2 regions of the Peribacillus sp. NPDC096448 genome follow, and region 2 is predicted to be linked to the other one. Evidence: predicted binding sites of a transcription regulator. Region 2 holds the regulator's gene; the other holds the start of a gene.
What was found. The regulator NrdR, encoded in region 2, represses ribonucleotide reductase genes. The targets are predictions, from matches to a motif close to AACACNATATATNGTGTT.
Positions count from the first base shown of each region.

Region 1 (7,313 bases), 360 kb from region 2:
TTCAAACACCTTGTCCACAAGGATATTTCCTTCTTCAGAGCCATATTCCGTTTCACAGTAGATCAACAGGTCATGCAGACCCATTACACCAAGTCCAACCCGTCGCTCTCCCAGTGCCTGTTTTTTGTTTTCATCCAAGAAATAAGGAGTTGCGTCAATGACATTGTCCTGCATGCGCACACCGACTTCAACTGTCTGCTTAAGTTTCTCGAAATTAACCGTTTTACTATCTTTATCAGCCATTTCAGCCAGATTGACAGCCGCAAGGTTACATACTGAATATGGGGCCAATGGCTGTTCTCCACAAGGGTTCGTGGCAACGACCTGTTGACCATATGCTTTGGCATTCGTCATTTCATTAGCATTATCGATAAAGAAAATCCCTGGTTCGGCAGAATATGTTGCACAAATGTTTATTAAGTTCCAAAGCTCTTTAGCGCGGATTTTACGGTAAACACGGACTTTATGACCCATTTTCTCCCATTCGCGAACATCACCGACATTATGCCATTCTTCATTGTAAATGGCCATTTCTTCGGCATTATAGCTTTCAACATCAGGAAAACGCAATTCATATTCCGCATCTTGTTCCGCTGCTTCCATAAATTCCTTAGTCAGGCAAATAGAGATATTGGCTCCGGTCAGGAAATCTGAATTATGGACACTGTACGTTCCACCTGTACGGATCTTTTCCTCCGCATCCCTAATGATTTTCTCGCTAAACCCACCTTGGCCAGGAATCTCCTTATAATTGATGATCCCTTGATACATAGCCGTTTCCTGTTCCGTGTGCGGCGTGAATTTCAATTTATCCGTCGCATATTTCTTGATGGCTTCATCTTTAGTGTTTTCCACTAGGTAACGCAGGATCCTTGGATTTTGCATTTTGGAAATGATGAACTCTGCAATATCAGGATGCCAATCAGCAAGCATGATCATTTGCGCGCCTCGTCTGCTACCGCCCTGTTCAACAAGATGCGTCAGTTTTGCAATATCGTCAAGCCATGACACTGAACCCGAGGATTTTCCATTTACCCCTTTTGCCAGAGTGTTTCTTGGACGAAGTGTCGATCCGTTCGTACCCACTCCGCCGCCGCGGCTCATGATTTCCATCACTTGTTTCCTATGTTCTGAAATACCTTCGCGTGAATCCGGTACGAATGGCATTACATAGCAATTGAAATAAGTAACATCCGTATTGGAACCCGCACCGTATAATACTCGGCCTGCCGGAACGAAATTAAGGTTCTTTAATTCCTCATAGAATTTATTGAACCATTCCGTCCTTTTTTCTTCCGTGGTTTCCACTGATGCCAATCCCGTTGCATTACGTTTCGCAATTTGTTCATAGTATATTTCAAGCGGCTTTTCGATTATATCCAGCGGACGGTTTACAATTCCCGTCTCCATTTCCTCCGGATTATCCAATACGCCACGGAATTCTTCATCCACCAATACCTTGGCTTTTTTGGTTTCCCAATCAATCTCAACGATGTAACCGAGACCCCTTGCCGGGAATTTCGGATCTTCCTTAATCGTCAACACGACGAAATCGCCTGCCGAGAGTGTGATTTTTTCAGTATCCTTAAAAGAATAGCGGTCAAGCATGACTAGACGGGACACTCCCTTATGCGCCATTTTCATATCAGCAGTTACAGGGTGAACCTGGGGAAATAAAGAAATATCCTTATTCAACCTTTCTAGATCAACCTTTAAAGCTTCTTTTATTACAACCGACATAATTCCCTCTCCTTTATATGTTTCAAGATCCGTTCTTGCTGCCGCAAAAATCCTTATGTAACCTTACATGTCCGTTTCGCTTAACAAGTACCCTAAATTTATCATAGCGAAACTCAAAAATCAATATATAGTGTCGCATTAAATATTTCAACTACTATATATTGTGTTTATTTTGAATAACTTTTAATTTTGTCAAACGTTAAATCAATTAATATAGTTAGCAAAAGGGAGGAAAATGTCGATTTACGATATTTTTTCATCAGATTTCAATTAATTTGGACCTTGCTTTTTCCCCATCCCTTTCAGGGCTTATCCCTGCAAGGGATGTGTTATTTGGTCAAACAAATCTGAAAAAACTTTTTTATTATCCACTCTAATTATGCTTCCTCTATCTCATGAAATTCCATTCATCGCTTTCATATTTGCTTTCTGCAATGGCCTTCACTTCCAGCAATTGCTTTTCGGTGAGGACGTATGGCTCTAAATCAATCGAAAGTCCTTCGGCAAAACCTTTTTCAAAAGCTTCTTTCGCTTCAGGGATGGTAATCTTTCTCCCGGCAATGTCATTTATGGCCACAGCTTTGTTTTTTAGGTTTTTTTGCATTCTTTCTTTAACCCTGTCATTTGAGAATTTAAATACGCTAAAGAGCTTATCATCATCAAGTTCAAGCAAAATGGACCCGTGCTGAAGGATGACGCCTTTTTGCCTGGTTTGAGCGCTGCCAGCGACCTTCCTGCCCTCAACGACCAGTTCATACCAGCTTGGAGCATCAAAACAAACGGAAGACCTGGGCGATTTTAACGCCGCTTTTTCCTGATCGCTTCGAGGCACGGCAAAATAAGCATCCAATCCCAGATTCCTGAACCCCATTAATATCCCTTCAGAAATGACACGATATGCTTCAGTAACGGTAGTTGGCATTCCCGGATAGGATTCTGGAACGATTACGCTATAAGTCAATTCATGCTCGTGGAGTACCGCTCGTCCTCCTGTTGGCCTGCGAACAAAACCAAGGCCCTGCCTTTTGACCTCTTCCATATCAATTTCGGCTTCTGCCTTTTGAAAATAACCGATCGACAATGTCGCTGGATCCCAGCCGTAAAAGCGTATGATTGGCGGAATTTCCCCTTTGCTTTGCCAGTTTAACAGCGCTTCGTCCAGCGCCATGTTAAAAGCCGGTGAACAATACCCCGAATCTATAAAACCCCATTTTTCTTTAGTCATCTTTACCCCTCGTTTCAATAGACTGTTTTTCAATCCCCCACAAAAAACTCACATGTAGTAGTTTAACAGACTTTAACACTCTAAAAAAGAAAGTGCTATCAAGTCATGAAGAATTTTGATGAAAATTCTTTTTGATTATTGGGTAAAGCAATTATATAATAAAGATTGTCTGTATTCGTTAAGGTAGAAGGGAGTTTTATGTTTGGAAATATTATATACACTGCTCATCATCTTAGGAGTGGTTATTGCGTATTCACTTTTTAATTGGTACCGCCAGCGTAAAATCGTCAAAACACTAACACAGGACGAATTTATCGCTAACTACAGAAAAGTGCAGCTAATCGATGTGCGGGAACCGAATGATTTCGATAATGGTCATATCTTAGGCGCAAGAAACATCCCTATGACTCAAATGAAAACCCGCTTGGTCGAAATTAGGCCGGACAAGCCTGTATATTTGTACGCTCAAAGTGAAATCATCAGCGGCAGAGCAGCAGCCATGCTATACAAAAAAGGCTACAGGGAACTTTTTCACCTAAAGGGCGGTTTCAAAATGTGGACCGGGAAAATCAAAGCAAAGAAATAAGACCCCATCTCCGCATGGGCTCTTTTTAATTCAATAGCTCAAGTAAAAGAATGTTCCATGTTGTACTTTAATGAAATCTTACATAAACATGAAAAATCCCCGCCGGCAGGCAGGGATTTTTTTCGGTTAAGCTTCTAGTCTAGGCTTGATAACGTAAAATAGGTTTTCTTGCAGCAAGAGTTTCATCAAGCCGCTTTATAACGGTTGTATGCGGAGCTTCCTGAACGATTTCCGGGGTTTCTTCCGCTTCCTTGGCAATCTGGATCATCGCATCGATGAATGCATCCAACGTTTCTTTTGACTCGGTTTCAGTCGGTTCTATCATCATTCCTTCTTCCACGTTCAACGGGAAGTAAATGGTTGGAGGATGATACCCGAAATCCAGCAATCTTTTAGCTATATCGAGAGTCCTTACCCCCAATTTCTTTTGGCGGCGTCCGCTTAATACGAATTCGTGCTTACAATGACGATTATATGGTAAGTCAAAATAAGGTTCCAACCTGCGCATCATATAATTGGCATTGATGACCGCATTTTCGGTGACAGCTTTAAGGCCATCAGGACCCATTGAACGAATGTACGTATATGCCCTCACGTTTATCCCGAAATTACCATAATAAGGTTTTACCCTGCCAATGGATTGCGGACGATTATAATCAAGAACGAATTGCTCACCTTGTTTGACTACAAGAGGTTTAGGCAAGTAAGGGATCAAGTCCGACTTCACACCTACAGGACCAGAACCCGGGCCGCCGCCGCCATGAGGACCTGTGAATGTTTTATGGAGATTTAAGTGAACAACATCAAAGCCCATGTCACCCGGCCGTGCTTTTGATAGGACTGCATTCAGATTCGCTCCATCATAATAAAGCTTTCCACCTGCGTCATGGACAAGTTGTGCCATTTCCAAAATGTTTTCTTCAAACAATCCCAATGTATTGGGGTTCGTCAGCATCAAGGCCGCCGTATCCGGACCGACAACACGCTTTAAATCTTCAAGGTCTACTAATCCATTTTCATCGGACTTCACTGTAATCGTTTCAAGTCCGGCAACAGTGGCAGAGGCAGGATTTGTACCATGTGCCGAATCAGGTACAATCACTTTCGTCCGTTCTGTATCGCCATTCGCTTCGTGAAAAGCGCGAATCATCATCAATCCTGTCCATTCACCGTGAGCACCTGCTGCAGGCTGTAATGTCACTTGGTCCATTCCGGTGATTTCCGTTAAGTGTTCCTGCAAATCAAATAATAGTCCCAATGCTCCTTGTACAGTAGCGGGATCTTGATACGGATGGATATGGGCAAAACCGTTGAAGCGTGCCACATTTTCATTTATTTTCGGATTATATTTCATCGTGCACGAACCCAGCGGATAAAAACCCGAATCCACCCCATGATTCCGTTTGGAAAGTGCTGTATAGTGACGCATGATATCCAGTTCGGACACCTCAGGAAGCTCTGCCTCTTCTTCACGGATGTAGTCGGCAGGAAGAATTTCTTCGAGCGGAATAGTTGCAACATCCATTTCTGGCAGACTGTAACCGATTCGACCGGAAGTACTGATTTCAAAAATGAGTGATTGATCTTGATTATTCATGTTGATCCCCCAATTCCTGCGCAAGTGCATCAATTTCTTCTTTTGTTCTTAGTTCAGTTACCGCAACAAGCATATGGTCTTTCAATTCAGGATAAACCGTCCCTAAATCGAAGCCCCCAATCATCCCTTTTTCAAAAAGGGTTTTATTGATTTCTGAAAACGGAGCAGGCAGTTTAATGACAAATTCATTAAACGAAGGACCTTCGAATATCACTTCCACCCCTTTTGCCATAATTGCTTTTTTCGCGTAATGCGCTTTTTGGATATTTTGCACGGCCATTTCTTTGACACCCTTTTTCCCAAGTGCGGTCATTGCAACAGAAGCTGCCAAGGCATTCAAAGCTTGATTGGAACATATGTTGGATGTGGCTTTGTCACGGCGAATGTGCTGTTCACGAGCTTGAAGCGTCAGTACAAACCCCCGTTTTCCATTTTCATCCACAGTTTGACCTACGAGTCGGCCCGGAACTTTCCGAACAAGTTTATTAGTAACGGCAAAATATCCACAATGAGGTCCACCGAATGCCGCTGGAATGCCGAATGGCTGAGCATCCCCCGTTACGATATCCGCACCGAGTGCACCAGGGGATGTCAAAGCTCCCAATGCAAGCGGATTACTGGAAACGATAAACATTGACTTGACGCCATGAATGATTTCTTCCATTTCTTTCAATGGCTCGATCCGGCCAAAAAAGTTCGGATATTGCACGATCACTCCTGCAATGTCATCATTCGCCAATTCCCTTAAAGCAGCTAAATCCGTCACACCGTCTTTATAAGGAATTTCGATCACTTCCACGCGTTGCCCTTTCGCATAGGTCTTCACGACTTCTCTTGATTCAGGATGTACGGTTCCTGAAATGAGAATCTTCTTCCGCCGTGTCTGTCCTGAAGCAAGCATCGCTGCTTCAGCCAGCGCCGTCCCGCCGTCATACATGGAGGAGTTAGCCACATCCATGCCCGTCAATTCACAGATCATCGTTTGATATTCAAAGATTGCTTGAAGCTCGCCCTGTGAAATTTCAGGCTGATAGGGTGTATAAGCCGTATAAAACTCAGAACGGGAAAGAACATGATCGACGATGACCGGAGCGTAATGGTCATAGACACCCGCACCAAGGAAGGAAGCATAGTTTTTAAGGTCAGCATTCTTGGCAGCAAGCCTTGATAATTCTTTCATTAACGCAGGTTCAGATTTAGCAGGCTTGATATCGTATTCTCCTTGAAAACGAACGCTTTCAGGGATATCATTGAAAAGTTCTTCCGCAGTGGATACCCCTATCGCTTCCAGCATTTCTTGTTTATCTTGCTCTGTCATGGGTAAATAACGATGTTTCATCTAATGACCATTCCCCTCTATTTACGTGGTTTTTTATAAAAAGGTGTTTGTATTATAACGGCTTTCAAACGTTTGGAACGGATTTCCACTTCGACTTCCGCATCCAGCACCGAAAATTCCTTATCGATAAGTACCAATCCAACGTTTTTCTTCAATGTTGGTGATTGGGTACCGGTCGTGACCTCGCCAATGACTTTATCACCGCTGTAGACCTTATACCCATGACGTGGAATGCCACGGTCAATCATTTCAATTCCCACAAGTTTGCGGGGAGCTCCTTTCTCCTTTTGCTCAGCAAGTACGGCTTTCCCGAAAAAATCAGCTTCCTTATCCACTTTTACTGCAAAACCAATCCCGGCTTCTATCGGGGTGATGTCCGCTGAAAGCTCCTGCCCATATAGCGGCAGTTTCGCTTCAAAACGCAGAGTATCACGAGCACCTAAACCTATCGGCTGAACCCCCTCTTCCTTTCCGGCATCCATAATCGCCTTCCAAAGGGCAGGGCCATTTTTACTGTCGCTATATATCTCAAAACCATCTTCACCAGTGTATCCAGTACGGGATACCAGCGTGGAGATACCGTTAATCATGACATTTTCCTTGAACTTGAAAAATCCAATTTCGCTTAAGTCAGTATTTCCCGATAGTTTTTGTAATATCTTCTCTGCAGCTGGTCCTTGAAGTGCCAGCTGTGTATAGTCACTCGATACATTCGTAATTTGGACATCTTCCGCTAAATTAGCTTGCAGCCAATTGAAATCTTTTTCTGTATTCGCCGCATTGACCACGAGCAGATAGTCGTCCTCAGCCCTTTTATACACGATTA
Region 1 covers NZ_JBIWEU010000001.1:439,568-446,880, reverse strand. Annotated here, with positions in the region: gene ACIQ0C_RS02230 (vitamin B12-dependent ribonucleotide reductase) at 1-1,740, opposite strand, end outside; gene ACIQ0C_RS02225 (lipoate--protein ligase family protein) at 2,129-2,965, opposite strand; gene ACIQ0C_RS02220 (rhodanese-like domain-containing protein) at 3,168-3,551, shown strand; gene gcvPB (aminomethyl-transferring glycine dehydrogenase subunit GcvPB) at 3,691-5,148, opposite strand; gene gcvPA (aminomethyl-transferring glycine dehydrogenase subunit GcvPA) at 5,141-6,487, opposite strand; gene gcvT (glycine cleavage system aminomethyltransferase GcvT) at 6,505-7,313, opposite strand, start outside.
Region 1: a site for NrdR is predicted at 1,891-1,908, ahead of ACIQ0C_RS02230 (vitamin B12-dependent ribonucleotide reductase). Genes of this name have one in related genera too.

Region 2 (7,313 bases):
CATCCGTTACATATAAAGAGTCCAAATGATCTGATGAGAATACTTCCGCAAAAGATTTAGTCACACCTTCATATTGATCTGTTAAGATATGGTCATCACAAAAGAATCTCTTTAACCGGTTGAATTGCACTTTACCGATTTTTTTGTATAAGTAAATATTCAGCATTCCATCCGTGAAAAACTGCTGGGGTGAAAGCGGCGGGTTTAACTCATAGATGAATTCCTTCGTATCATTTTTCGATTTCCTATATACATTCAACAGACCGATTCCTTCAAGTAAAAGCCGTGCTTCGTAAATATCACCTAACTTAAGGCCGATCGTATTCATTAATTGATAATGCGAGGAGGTTTCCGACCATAGCCTGTTTTCCTCCAACTCACTCCATAACGTCATATATAGGCTAATGCAGATAGGTCCAATAAGAGGTTGATATAGTCGGGTAAGTATTTTCCGATCATAATCATGAAGCAGCCCCGCAGATGAGACCAAATATGAATCCGCTGGGAGCAATTCTTGCCAATGCATTGACATCTCCATTCAAACCTTTCAAAAGATGTAGTGAAAAAAGAGCCAAAGTGAATCTTCAGCTCTACTTTCTTTCTTTATTTATTAAATCTTTCAATTCATCGATAAAGACATTGATATCTTTAAATTGTCGATAGACGGATGCGAACCTTACGTAGGCAACCTCATCGACTTCCGCCAGCTTGTCCATTACCATTTCGCCGACACTGTCGCTTTTCACTTCCGATATGCCCTGGTTGCGTAGTTCTTTTTCTACATAACTGGTAATTTGCTCTAGTTCTTTCAAGGGAACCGGACGTTTTTCGCAAGCCCTGATTAAGCCACGCAGGATTTTATCACGACTGAACTCTTCACGTGTCCCGCCCTTTTTCACTACAATAAGCGGTGTTTCCTCCACCTTTTCAAATGTCGTGAATCGAAAACCACATGCCTCACATTCACGGCGTCGTCGAATCGATTTACTTTCATCGACTGGCCTGGAATCGAGCACTCTTGTTCCGTTATATTGACATGATGGGCATTTCATCATTATCAGCTCCGTATTTTATGTAGGACTCCCCTATCTAATGTTCCCCAAGGAATTACTTCTCTATCTTAATCTTATATTAAAAGGAACGGCCAGTACAAGTAAAAAGTGTAACTTCCGGCAGCAGGCACTTTTTGTCCTGCCGTTTAGGCACCGTTGTCAAGGGCATGCGCTACAAGGCAATCCTCTCCAATAAAGTGAAGCAGACTGCCGATTCATTGCATTAAAAAAGAGATGCACCCATGGCATCTCTGTGTATACATTTTTTTATAGGGCACTTATATTGGCTTTTTTCATTTGTACAGGACCTAATCCACGTGGTAATTCTATGTTTTCACGTGTTTGCGCATTCAAAGCTTCTGCAATATAATCTGCCGCAATATTCGGATCCAAGTTACCGCATGTATAGACATCAATGCTCGCATAGCCGTGTTCTGGAAAACTGTGAATCGTTAAGTGTGATTCAGAAATGATGACAACCCCGCTGACTCCTTGTGGAGCAAATTTGTGAAAGGCAACTTCTCGTACCTCTGCACCTGATTTCAAAGCAGCATCAACAAAAATCTTTTCAATTAAATCGATATTGTTCAGTTTTTCAAAGTCACAACCCCAAAGTTCAGAAATGACATGTCTACCCATTGTTTCCATAGTGTAAGCTGTTTCCATATTAAGCTTCCCCCTTACCATGATTTAAAAATAAGTTCTGATAACTACCACGGGGGAAAGTTAGTCCAAAGAGGTCCTAACCCTTTAAGTAGCCATCATGCAAACCGCTTTTGAAGAAGTTCACGATTCATAGTATATATGGTTTGAATTTTTTTTGCAACTCCAAATTGAATTTTTGGAAAGATAAACTTTATATGTAATTGGGATATAACGAAGGTTCCAATGTGGAGCAAATTCTGTCTTCGGTTTATTCAGCGCCATAAAGCAGCCAGGAACTGATTGATCACTGCATTAAAAATAGCCCGCTAAAAAAATTTTAGTGGGCTTAAAATGCGGACCATCTCGTAATTGAGTTTGTCTACAATTTTTTAGGATTTTAAAATTTGGACGTTGATTGGAACGAAGGGCACTCGCTCCAATCAACTTTGTTTTAACATTAAGATAGAAACTCCTTTTGCCTTCAGTCTATTTAAGTAAAAAAACCCTAGGCGATTAAAGACAGTTCAACTGACCCTGAGAGTGGCTACTATGTGAACGGACAAAGCAAGTACGCCCGTTCGTTTCATGCGGTATCAGACCGCAATGGATTTGTGTTGGGGACGATAGTAACACCTGGAAATACACATGGTGGCCATATCTTATAGCCTCTGGTTGAACAAGTGATTGGGAAAATTGCAGTTGCCGCAGATGCAAAAGAAAAGTATGGTATGAGTTAGGTCACTATTCTCTATAACTACTTCAAATCCAAAATGGCCTGCTAAAAAATTTTAGCAGGCACGGTTTTTTGATTTTATTTTACTGATAATTCGACTTCGGAAGTTTTTTTCAACTCGGAACCAACCAATTTTACAAGGTCCACTACACGGTTGGAGTAACCCCACTCATTATCATACCATGCAAGGACTTTCACTTTCCTGTCCCCGATCATCATCGTCGTCAACCCATCGATGATTGCAGAGTGTGGATTCGTTTTGAAATCACTGGAAACTAAAGGTTCCATCGTGAATTCCATGATTCCTTTGAGTTCATTTTCTGAAGCATCGATGAAGGCTTGGTTCACTTCATCAATCGTGACATCACGGTTTAAATCCACAACAAGGTCGACTAAAGATACGTTAGGTGTCGGTACGCGTATCGCCATTCCATGAAGCTTGCCTTTTAATTGCGGCAACACTAGTGAGATGGCTTTTGCAGCTCCTGTAGTCGTAGGAATCATGCTTTCCGCAGCGGCACGGGCACGTCTCAAGTCTTTGTGCGGGTTATCGATATTATTTTGATCATTAGTATAAGAATGTATCGTTGTCATTAAACCGTTGTTTATGCCGAATTTTTCATCAAGCACTTTTGCAACCGGTCCAAGGCAGTTCGTTGTACAAGATGCATTGGATATGACGAAATGCTTGTCAATTTCCAGCACTTCCTGATTTACTCCCATTACAATGGTAACGTCTTCATTTTTACCCGGGGCTGATAATATAACTCTTTTAGCTCCTGCGTCTAAATGAAGAGCCGCTTTAGAACGATCATTGAATTTGCCAGTGGCTTCAATTACAATATCTATGTTCATCTCTTTCCAAGGCAATAGCTTTGGATCGCGGTTATTTATTAGTTTAACTCGGCGGCCATTCACTACTAGTGAATCATCTTCAGCTATAATGATACCGTCGAATTTACCATGTATCGTATCATATTTTAGTAAGTGTGCTAAAGTTTCAGCTGGATAGCTTGCATTAATGGCAACAATGTCCAAACTCTCATCTAATATGGCTTTTCGGAAAACCATTCTTCCAATTCTCCCAAATCCGTTAATCGCTATTCTTGAATTCATTGTTCGGACCCTCCAGAAATATTAGTGTTATACTTATTACCTTTCACATGTAATTAGTATAACATAATTCTGAGGAATTGTGCTAATAAAAATGCGGATTGTTCTTATTTTTTCAACATAAAAAGAAGAAACCGGGTGGTTTCTTCTTTTTATCATGATTATATGACATACCATTCGCTAAGTATGGACTTCACTTGCCGCTTCGTTTCATTAATGTCACCATTATTATCGATGACGGCATCCGCTAAAGCCTTTTTATCGGCCAAGGGCATTTGCGAATTGATCCTGGCAAGTGCCTCCGTCTCCGAAAGACCATTCCTGTTCATTAATCGCTGCAATTGAACTTGTTCATCTACATAGATCAAAATCGTCTTATCCACCATGAATGTCAGCTTGCTTTCGAATAGGAGCGGAATATCCATGAACACCGTTTCTTCCCCTGATGATAATGCCGCTTCCGTTTTCAGCCGCATCCAATTCCTGACGGCAGGATGCACGATGCCATTCAATAGCAATCTCTTTTCTTGATCATTAAATATGATCGACCCGAGCTTTACGCGATCTATATTCCCATCCGTCAATAAGATATCTTCACCAAATGCCTTCACAACTTGATGATAGGCTTCTTCACCTGGCTCAACGACAGCACGGGAAGCCAGATCTGCATCGACAATCGTGAATCCGAGTTCCTGTAAATAAAGGCTGACGGTGCTTTTCCCACTGGCAATGCCTCCGGTGATTCCGATGATTTGTCCCATAAGCTCCCCCTTTTAAACTTATCCTAACTTGAATAAACCGATGATAATCAATAGTGCACCTGGAAGAAAGGTCAAATGCTGGACAACTTTATTATTTGAAAGCAATTTCCCGCTTTGAATTCCGCTCCAAATGAAAATCGAACTCATAACAGCGATGCACCCTGCGAGGATAATCGGTGAAATCCCGATCATAGCCGCTCCAACTCCGGCCCCGAACGCATCCAGCGAAAGTGCAAACCCCAGAACAAGCGCTTCAACACCTGTAATCGTACCTGATTTATCAAAATCAGCATTCAATGGTTTTTGTAAAATATTAATGACTACCCCAAGTGATTTAATTTCAAAATTAAAGATGATTTTTTCATGATATCTATCATCTTTCAAATCTTTTTCAGGCTTAAAATACTGGTATACCATCCAGGCACCAAGAAAAATGAGGATGATGCCGCCTGTTTTTTCAGCCGCCCCGATGGATATGAGCTGACTGATGAATTGTCCGATGATCATCGCCATGCCTAAACTCAATGCAGAACAAAATGAGATGACCGCTATTGACTTTAAGGGGATTTTCATCTTCCGCATACCGAATGTCAAACCTACGCCAAATCCGTCAATACTAACTGCAAAAGCGAGAAAAATAATTTGTAGCCACATCGGAATATTACTCCTTCCCTACTCGTTGCTACCCTAGTATATGGAAGGAGCCCATCCGATGTGTTTGAAAAAACATTACCTATTTTAGCGGCTGGCATGACGGGCAAATATGTGTGCCGCGTCCTGCAACAACCAGTTTTTCAAGTGGCGTGCCGCATTGTTTGCAGTTCTCGCCTTTTCGTCCATAAACATTCAGTTCCAACTGAAACATGCCGATTTGCCCTTGGGAATTAATGTATGAACGAATCGTACTTCCGCCTTTTTCCACAGCTTCACTTAATGTCGCAATGATTTCAGCATGCAATGTTTTGATTTCCTGCAACGAGAGTGAAGATGCCATTCTCTCCGGATGGATACCGGAACGGAATAACGACTCATCCACATATATATTCCCAATCCCGACGACAACCGTTTGATCAAGGAGAACGGGCTTGATTTTCCTGTTGGTTCTTGCCAACTTCTTACTTAGCCCCTCGACAGTAAAATCTTCAGACAACGGTTCAGGCCCTAAATGCAACAGAGGCAACCGTTCAAATTCTTCTCCTTTGGCAAATAGGTGCATCGTTCCGAATTTCCGGACATCCCTGTACCGAAGTTCACTGCCATCCGTGAAAGTGAAGATCACATGGGTATGCTTATCATACGGCTCTTCTTTTGGATGGACGCCGTATTTCCCCTCCATTCTTAAATGCGAAACCATCGAATAATCATCCAAGGTGAAAATGAGGAACTTGCCCCGACGGCCTATTGCAGAAATCGTCTGCCCCCTTAAAGCATCCTGAAACTGTTCGACAGGCTCAGGTGCTTTAATGATCTTTGGCCAGAAGACGGACACTTCCTTGATCTCTTTTCCGAGTACGAGCTGCTCTAATGTTCTTCTGACTGTTTCCACTTCTGGAAGTTCTGGCATTGCAATCACCTATCTTTTATTATTTGGCATCAAACCATGTTGGCCCGAAAGCATAATCCACCTTAAGTGGCACGTTCAATTCAATGGCATTTTCCATTTCCTCCGGAACGATCACTTTAAGGATTTCGAGTTCCTCAGGAGGAGTTTCAAAAATCAATTCATCATGCACCTGTAGAAGCATTCTCGTTTTGAGCCCTTCCCTTTTCAGGCGTTTATTCATGTTTATCATGGCAAGCTTGATGATATCAGCGGCACTGCCTTGAATCGGCGTGTTCATCGCTGTCCGTTCGGCAAAACTCCTGATGTTGAAATTCCTGCTTGTTATCTCAGGTATATATCGCCTTCTTTGCATCAAAGTCGTGCTATATCCTTTTTGACGTGCCTCATGTATGCTTTCTTCCATATATTCCTGAACACCTGGAAAGCTTCTTAAATACTTCTCGATGAACTCTCCAGCTTCTTTTCTCGTGATTCCAAGACTTTGCGATAGTCCGTAATCACTTATACCATAAACGATTCCGAAGTTGACCGCTTTGGCATGGCGCCTCATGTTCGAAGTGACTTGATCTGCAGATACATGGAATACATCCATGGCTGTCTTTGTATGGATGTCCATCCCGGCCTGGAATGCTTCCACCAATCCGCTGTCATTGGCAATATGCGCCAGGACGCGTAACTCGATCTGGGAATAGTCGGCAGCAAAAATGATCCAATCCTTTTCGGAAGGAATGAAGGCCTGCCTGATTTTCCTTCCTTCTTCCAGTCTGATCGGGATATTCTGGAGATTGGGATCTGTAGAACTTAACCGGCCGGTCTGGGTCAACGCTTGGTTGAAACGGGTGTGCACCTTGTCCGTTTTGCCATTGACCACTTTAAGCAACCCTTCAATATAAGTGGATTGCAACTTACCAAGCTGGCGATACAGCAGGATCTCCTTAACGATATCATGCTTGCTCTCCAGTTTCTCCAGCACATCGGCTGAAGTCGAATAACCTGTTTTGGTTTTCTTCATGACCGGAAGCTCCAACTTTTCAAACAGGATGGCCCCTAGCTGTTTAGGTGAATTGATATTGAACGCCTCTCCAGCCAATTCAAAAATTCGTGCTTCGATATTTCTTAAGCGAATGGCTAATTCCTGTCCCATGTTTTTCAGTCGGCCTATATCCACCTTGATTCCCTGCCATTCCATATTTGCCAAGATGATCGACAGTGGCAGCTCCAGTTCCGTAAATAGGTGGAACTGCTCGAACTCTTGCAGCTTATCAATCATCGGTTCTTTCAGAGAAAAGATCGCCTTCGATTTTCTGGCGATATGCTCCCTCAATTCCGCTTCCTCGGGTATTTTGCGTTTTGCACCTTTTCCATAAAAAACATCATCTGTTTCAAGCCGGATAGTACCTTGAGTTTTCGTGATTTCTGCGACTTCGTCCACTGACTCTGCCGGA
Region 2 covers NZ_JBIWEU010000001.1:80,945-88,257, reverse strand. Annotated here, with positions in the region: gene ACIQ0C_RS00405 (replication initiation and membrane attachment family protein) at 1-526, opposite strand, end outside; gene nrdR (transcriptional regulator NrdR) at 591-1,052, opposite strand; gene speD (adenosylmethionine decarboxylase) at 1,320-1,700, opposite strand; partial or broken gene ACIQ0C_RS00390 (IS5/IS1182 family transposase) at 2,210-2,359, shown strand; gene ACIQ0C_RS00385 (glyceraldehyde-3-phosphate dehydrogenase) at 2,509-3,546, opposite strand; gene coaE (dephospho-CoA kinase) at 3,705-4,304, opposite strand; gene ytaF (sporulation membrane protein YtaF) at 4,323-4,958, opposite strand; gene mutM (DNA-formamidopyrimidine glycosylase) at 5,038-5,868, opposite strand; gene polA (DNA polymerase I) at 5,888-7,313, opposite strand, start outside.